Regions from separate parts of the Arthrobacter sp. THG-b23 genome, predicted to be linked through region 1. Evidence: riboswitches for the same ligand, from Rfam matches in the RefSeq annotation. Region 1 holds a riboswitch; the other holds the start of a gene.
What was found. A riboswitch is a leader RNA that binds a small molecule or an ion and turns the genes downstream of it on or off. The one in region 1 is predicted to bind S-adenosylmethionine.
Positions count from the first base shown of each region.

Region 1 (3,393 bases):
GAGATGATCACCGAGACATCGGAGCCGTCCGGGCGCTTGGCGGTGACATCGATCCAGTCCACGAAAATGGTGCCGGTGGTGTAGGACTTGCGGCCGTTCAGCAGCAGCCTGCCGCCGGACTCGGACAGCACGGTGGCGGTTCCCCCGGCACCCGGTTCGGTCCAGGCGTTGCCGGCCAGCTCGCCGGAGGCGAAGCGCCGCAGCCAGGCGCTGCGGTCCGAGGTACGGCCGTGGTGGTACAGGTTCTCCTCCACCAAGGCGATGTGCGAACGCAGCGCCTGCGGAATATTGCTGTCTGCGGCGCCCAGCTCGATCAGGAGTTGGGTGAACTCTTCCCAGTCCAGCCCGTCGCCTCCGAACTCGGCCGGAATCCGGGCGGCGCCGAAGCCGGCGTCCTTCAGCCAGCCGATCTGTTCAAACGGCAGCTCGCGGGTGAGCTCGCGGCTCAGCGCCCCGGCTGCGATGCGCGCGAAGATCGGACGGTACTTGGCGGCTGCGGCGCCGAAGGCCGTGGCGATGTCGTCAATGGTTTCGGTCATGCTGGTTCTCCTGGAGGTTCTGCCGCGAGGGCGGGGTGATGGGGCCCGCGGTCGGCGGGCAGTCGTGATGGGGCCCGTGGTCGGCGAGCAGTCGTGATGGGGTCCGCGGGCACGGGGAATATCGCCTGCGCTAGGCGCGGCTCAGGTGTAGAGCGAAATCGGCTGGACGTCCCCGAGCAGGTAGTTGGCGCCGACCTCGACCTTCTTGTAGTCGACCGGGTCGTGCAGCGTGTGCGTGCGGATGTTACGCCAGAAAATGTCCAGCCCGACGTCGGTTTTCGCGGAGGACGAGCCGGTGGTCTCGAAGATACGGTTCGCCACGTCCACACCCACCTCGGTGGACACGACCTTGAGCCGCGCGATCTCGATCGCGATGTTCGCCCGAGCTTCCGCGGTCAGCTGCGCGCCGGCGGCGATGACCGCGTCGAACCTTGCGTTCGTCCGGTCGGCCAGGGCTTCCACCGCGGCAACCCGCGAAGCCAGCTCGCCGTAAACCCGCTGGGTGAGCGGATCCTGGGCGTAGGTCTCCTGCGTGCTGAGGAACCAGGAGTTCCGGCGCGCCAGCGTGATCCGGCGTCCGCGGTCCAGCGCCCCCTGCGCGATGCCCAGGTAGAGGTTGCCGAAGGCCAGCTGGATGTACGGGGTGACCAGTGTGGAGAAAGGCTCCTCCCCTACCTCGCCGATGATGTCCGCGGCGCTGACCTGCACGCCGTCGTACTTCACCGAACCACTGGCCGAGAGGCGCTGGCCCAGCGCGTCCCAGTCCCCGAGGTAGTCGATGCCCGTTCTGTCATGCTCCAGCGCGAGGGCCAGGAACGTGCCCTGCGCCGGCCCGGCCGTGATCACGGCATTGACCAGGATGGCGTCGCCGACGGAAGCGCCGGTGGAGAAGTGCTTGATGCCATTCAGCCGGTAGCCGTCGCCGTCGGGAACCAGTTCCAGATTCGGGTCCACGGGGTTCACGGAGTCGCCCCAGGACCAGCGGCCGAGCGCGGAGCGGCGGAGCAGGCGTTCCTGGACCTGCGCATCACCGTAGAAGACGACGGCGCCCAGATTGGCGTAGTGGTAGCCGAGAATTTGCGCGATCGACGCGTCGGTGCGGGCCAGGATGCGCACGGCGTGCAGCGCGCTTTCCCAGTGCCCGCCCTCGCCGCCCCATTCGGCCGGGATTATCAGGTTGAGCAGCCCGGAGTTGCGCAGCAGCTCCACCTCGGCGTGCGGGTCGGCGTTGCGGCGGTCGCGCTCCAGCACGTCCGGCGCCAGCGCCGCGGCAACGCCTTCGGCTATCTGCTGCCAGTGGGCCAGTTCTTCGGCGGCGGCCTGTCCGGCCCACGGGGATCGGCCGGTCTGCGGGTTGATTTCGGTCACGACGGCGGTCATGTTGGCTCCTCAAGGCGGGGCTCCCGCCTGCCTGCGGCGCAGCAACCATCACGGTTGGGGGCGCAGCCTGGCGGGGGCCGTACTTGCCGGGCACGGTCTTGTGCGCGGCCGGATCCTCATCTGGGGCACCCCGCTACGGGAGAGGGTTGCCGCCCAACCAGCCAGAGCTTGTCGTTGGGACTCTTGATCTCGGAGTTGAGTATGCCGGGGCCGATCCGGCGCCGGGAAGCACGTGACAGGCCGTGACGTCCCGGGGCGTAATGTTACGGGCGCCGGGGCTAGAGGCCGAAGTGCGGGGCCTCGATCGCCGGGCAAGTGTCCATGACTACGTCCAGGCCGGCCGCCTTGGCCCGGTCCGCGGCGGCTTCATCGACGACGCCCAGCTGGAGCCACACCGCCTTGGCACCGACTTCGATGGCCTGGTCCACCACCGGTCCGACCTTCTGCGAGTTCACGAAGCAGTCCACCACGTCGATCTCGCCGGGAATGTCCGCGAGCTTTTGGTATCCGGTCAGGCCGAGGACGTCGTCGCCTTTCAGGTTGACGGGGACGACTTCCATGTCCAGTTGGTCCATCAGGTACCGGGAAATGCGCATGGCCACCCGGTGCGGGTTCGTGGACAGGCCGACGACGGCCCAGCGGCCCGGGGTTTCCAGCAGCCGCCGGACGACTTTGGGGTCATTCTGGTGTGCCATGGCTCGACCCTACCCGCGACTCTTCTGCACCGGAACCGCCCGCGCCCTGCCGCCTCACCGAGAGGCAGATACCCAATCTCGGGCGGCTCCAATGCCATGCGGCAGCTCTGGGGGCCCTCCGTGCGCTCAGTGACTAGCGAGCCAGCTGCCCGGGGGCAGAAGTTCCAGCCGCACCGGACGTTCCGGAGGCAGTGCCGGCCTGCTCGGAGATCCAACGCCCCACCAGTTCGAGCAGTTCAGCGTCCACGGGCTCGCGGATCTGGCGCTTGTAGTCGGCGAGGGTCGGAGCGTTCGGGTCCCGGCGCAGCAAATGCGACAGGTCCTCGATCTTCCGCGTCGTGACCGGACCGGGAACGGTGGCCGCGATGATGTCCAGGTCGGCCGGGTCCACCTGCACGTCCTTGGCGCCCGTGATGGCCAGCACCGGCATCTGTAGGCGCCCCAGGTACGGAACGGGGTCGAAGTCAAGGAACTCCCGATGCCAGAGGGCGTTGATTTTACGGCCCTGCATGCGCACCACGTCCTGGGTGGTGATCCGAAGTTTTTCCACCGACTTCGCCTGCATCTTGACCAGATCCTGGCGGAAGAGCTTCAGCAGCAAGCGCGGAAAGGCGGGCAGCGAGTCGCTGATCTGGGCTGTCTGCCATCTGCCTGTCTCAAAGCCTGTCTGTGCCGAGGCTGAAAGCAGCACTGCGCCATCCACCCGCGTGCCGGGATCCGCCGCCACGGCCGCTGCATGGTAGCTGCCTTCGCTGTGGCCGACCAGGAACACCGGCAGG
Region 1 is NZ_JBNHGM010000002.1:414,563-417,955, forward strand. It holds gene AC5RVD_RS05605 (acyl-CoA dehydrogenase family protein) at 1-539, opposite strand, end outside; gene AC5RVD_RS05610 (acyl-CoA dehydrogenase family protein) at 681-1,919, opposite strand; SAM riboswitch class IV at 1,994-2,108, opposite strand; gene AC5RVD_RS05615 (CoA-binding protein) at 2,198-2,614, opposite strand; gene AC5RVD_RS05620 (alpha/beta hydrolase) at 2,748-3,393, opposite strand, start outside.

Region 2 (3,393 bases), on a different contig from region 1:
CCGGCCGGATCCGCTGGCGCCGGCCGAAGAGATCGCCGCGGCGTTCAACGAGCTCCGGATGGCCGGGAAGGTCCGCCGGCTTGGTGTCTCGAACATGTCCGGCGACCAGATGCGTTGGCTGCAGTCGGCGCTGGACGAGCCGCTGGCGGTGAACCAGCTGGAAATGAGCCTGTACCGACGCGACTGGCTGGAGTCCGGCGTGCTGGTGAACCACCCGGACGGAACGGGCACCAGCTTCCCGCACGGCACCTTGGAATACTGCGCCGCCAACGGGGTGGAACTGCAGGCCTGGGGCGCGCTGGCCTAGGGCCGCTACAGCGGCCGTGCGGCAGGCCTGGCCGAGGCGGCGGCCGGCGCGGGAACGCCCGCCGCCGGGACCGGTCAGAATCACGCCCGGCCGGCAGAGGGGGCTGTGACAACGGATGCTTCCGCACGGGCGGATGCCCCACTCTCCGCGGACCATTCGGCCGCTGCCCTGGTCACGGAACTTGCCCGGGACAAGGGCTGCCCTCCGGAAGCCGTGGTGCTGGGCTGGCTGCTGCGGCATCCCGCGGGCATCCGGCCGGTCATCGGTACCAGCAGCCCGGACCGGATCCGGGCCTGCGCCCAGGCGGAGGCGGTCGGAGCGGCGATGACCCGCCAGGAGTGGTACTCCCTGTGGGTGGCGGCCCGGGGCAGGCCGCTGCCCTAGCTGCCGGCTGCCGCCGGTGCGGGAACTTTCCGCCTAGACGAAGGCTGGCTGTTCCAGCCGGCGGAACCCGGAATCGTGGAAGATCAGGGGCTCGTGGGTGCCGTCGTGCGTGGACAGGCCGTGCACCTGCAGCAGCACGACGTGGTGGTCCCCGGCCGGGACCTCCTGGTGCACCGAGCAGTCCAGCCACAGCGCCGCGTCGTGCAGGAACAGCGCGCCGTCGTCCGTGCCGTGCAGGCGGAGTCCGGCAAAGCGGTCACCGTTCTTGGACGCGATCTGGCGGCAGACGCCGTCGTGCCCGGTGCCGAGCACCGAGACGCCGATCCGGTCGGCCCGGCGGACCACCGGCCAGGTCCGGGAGGTGTTTTGCACGGCGAACATCACCAGCGGCGGCTCGAGGGAGACGCCGACGGTGAACGAGGAGGCGACGATGCCCTGGGGCTCGCCGTCGATGATCGCGCACAGCGCCGCGATACCCGAGGGGAAGCGGCCGAAGGCGGAGCGCAACGTGTTTGGTGTCAGGTCATTGTGTAGCGACATGGCGTCCTTGGGGCTTGGGCGCATCCGCTGCTGCCGGGCTGCTGCGGGAGGATACGCGTACTTGCCTGCCGACATACCCGGCGGGCCGAATCATCACCTGGAGCACCCCGCTACGGTAGAGGGTTGCCGGCCAACCAGCCAGGGCTGTGCAGTTGGCACTCTTGATTCGTCTCCACGCTAAGAGCGGGGAAGGGCCTGGGTCAAACGCCGGTAACACTTCGTCAAATGCCGCGTATTACTTCCGGCTGCCCACGGTTGCCGCCTGACGGCTGTTGCCCGACGGCTGGCGCCCGACTGCTACTGGGCGACGCCGCCGGGGCGCACGGTCTGTTGGCGGAACGGATGCGCCGGGTAGACGCCCAGAATGCGGATTTCCGAGGTGAAGAAGTCCAGTTCCTCGAAGGCGTGGACCATGGCCTGATCGTCCGGGTGGCCTTCGACGTCTACCATGAACATGGTGGCGGCAAACTCGCCGCCCACCATGTAGCTCTCCAGCCTGGTCATGTTTATGCCGTTGGTGGCGAATCCGCCCAGGGCCTTGTACAGCGCCGACGGCACGTTCCGCACGCGGAACACGAAGCTGGTCACGGCCGGGCCGGGCAAATCTTCGCGGGACGGGACCGGCCGGCGGTCGGCCAGCACCACGAACCGTGTGGTGTTCGTCGGATCGTCTTCGACATTTTCGGCGAAGACTTCCAGGCCGTAGAGCTCGGCGGCCATCGGGGGCGCCAGCGAGACTTTGGCCGGGTCGTTCCACTCGGCCACCTCTCGGGCCGAACCTGCGGTGTCGCCGGCGATCACCGGAGTGAGCCCGAGCCTGCGGATCAGTTTGCGGCACTGGCCCAGCGCGTGGATGTGGCTGTGCACCTCCCTGGCCTGCTCCACGGTGGCCCCGGGTATGCCCAGCAGGCTAAAACGGATCGGCAGGAAGAATTCCTCCACGATCTGCAGGGTGGTCTTGGGCAGCAGTGCGTGGATGTCCGCCACCCGGCCGGCGATCGAGTTGTCGATGGGAATCATGGCCAGTTCGGCCTCGCCGCCCGTGACGGCGGCGAAGGCGTCCTCGAAGCTGGCACACGGCACCGCTTCCCAACCGGGGCGCACTTCCAGGCAAGCCATATGGGAGTTCGAGCCGGGTTCGCCTTGGTACGCAATTGCTGGAGCCATGGGCGAAATTATTCCACCGGGGCCGGTCGTTGCTTCATTCCGGAGGTCCGGCCGGCGTCACATAACATGACCGGCCCGCAGGCGGCTCAGTAAAGATGGGATTCCTGGGTGATGCCGTAGGGCACGTCGTCGCTCAGCTCCACGGTGAACTGTCCGGGGCCGGTGCGCGTGACCAGGATGCCGCAATCGCCGTCGAGGGCCGCGATCTTTTGCAACTCGTCGACCGCAGCATTGAGAAGATCGTGCGCCTCGGAAGCCGTCTGTGCCGTCAAGGACTTGGTAGCCAAGGAGGTGGCCATGGTTCTGCCTTTCGTGGCCGGAGGTTTCCGCAGAGGAGAAAACGCGGGATGGAAGCTTCCGGCCGGAACGAGCCTGCCATGCGGAACGGTGCATGGAAGTTTACATTCTGCCATCCCAATGGACATCAGATGAATTTTGGAGGGGCGTGGCGTCAGAACGGGTTCAGCAGCCGGTGGACGAACTGCCGGGTGCGCTCTTCCTTCGGTTCGCGCAGCACCTGTTCGGGGTGCCCGCGTTCGACGACCACGCCGCCGTCCATGAACACCACTTCGCTGGCCACTTCACGGGCGAAGGCCAGCTCGTGGGTCACCAGGGCCATGGTCCAGCCTTCGTCGGCCAGTTCCTTGATCACGTGCAGCACGTCGCCCACCAGTTCGGGATCCAGCGCCGACGTTGGCTCGTCGAACAACAGCAGCGAGGGTTTGAGCGCCAGGGCCCGGACAATGCCGACCCGCTGCTGCTGCCCGCCGGAGAGCTGATGCGGGTACTGGTCTTCCTTGCCGGACAGCCCGACGCGGTCCAGCAGCGACCTGGCCTCGCGCACGGCTTCGGCCTTGGGCCGCTTCTGGACCTGGACCGGGCCCTCGATGATGTTCTGCAGCACGGTCATGTGCGGAAACAGGTTGTAGTGCTGGAACACCATGGCGCTGCGGTCACGCAGGGCGGCGATCTGTTTCCGGTTCACCGGCAAACCG
Region 2 is NZ_JBNHGM010000001.1:326,088-329,480, reverse strand. It holds partial or broken gene AC5RVD_RS01590 (aldo/keto reductase) at 1-691, shown strand, start outside; gene AC5RVD_RS01585 (flavin reductase family protein) at 725-1,231, opposite strand; SAM riboswitch class IV at 1,284-1,398, opposite strand; gene AC5RVD_RS01580 (prephenate dehydratase) at 1,529-2,398, opposite strand; gene AC5RVD_RS01575 (hypothetical protein) at 2,485-2,697, opposite strand; gene AC5RVD_RS01570 (amino acid ABC transporter ATP-binding protein) at 2,850-3,393, opposite strand, start outside.
Region 2: it holds a riboswitch for S-adenosylmethionine, as region 1 does, so the genes downstream of both, AC5RVD_RS01585 (flavin reductase family protein) here and AC5RVD_RS05610 (acyl-CoA dehydrogenase family protein) in region 1, are expected to answer to the same signal.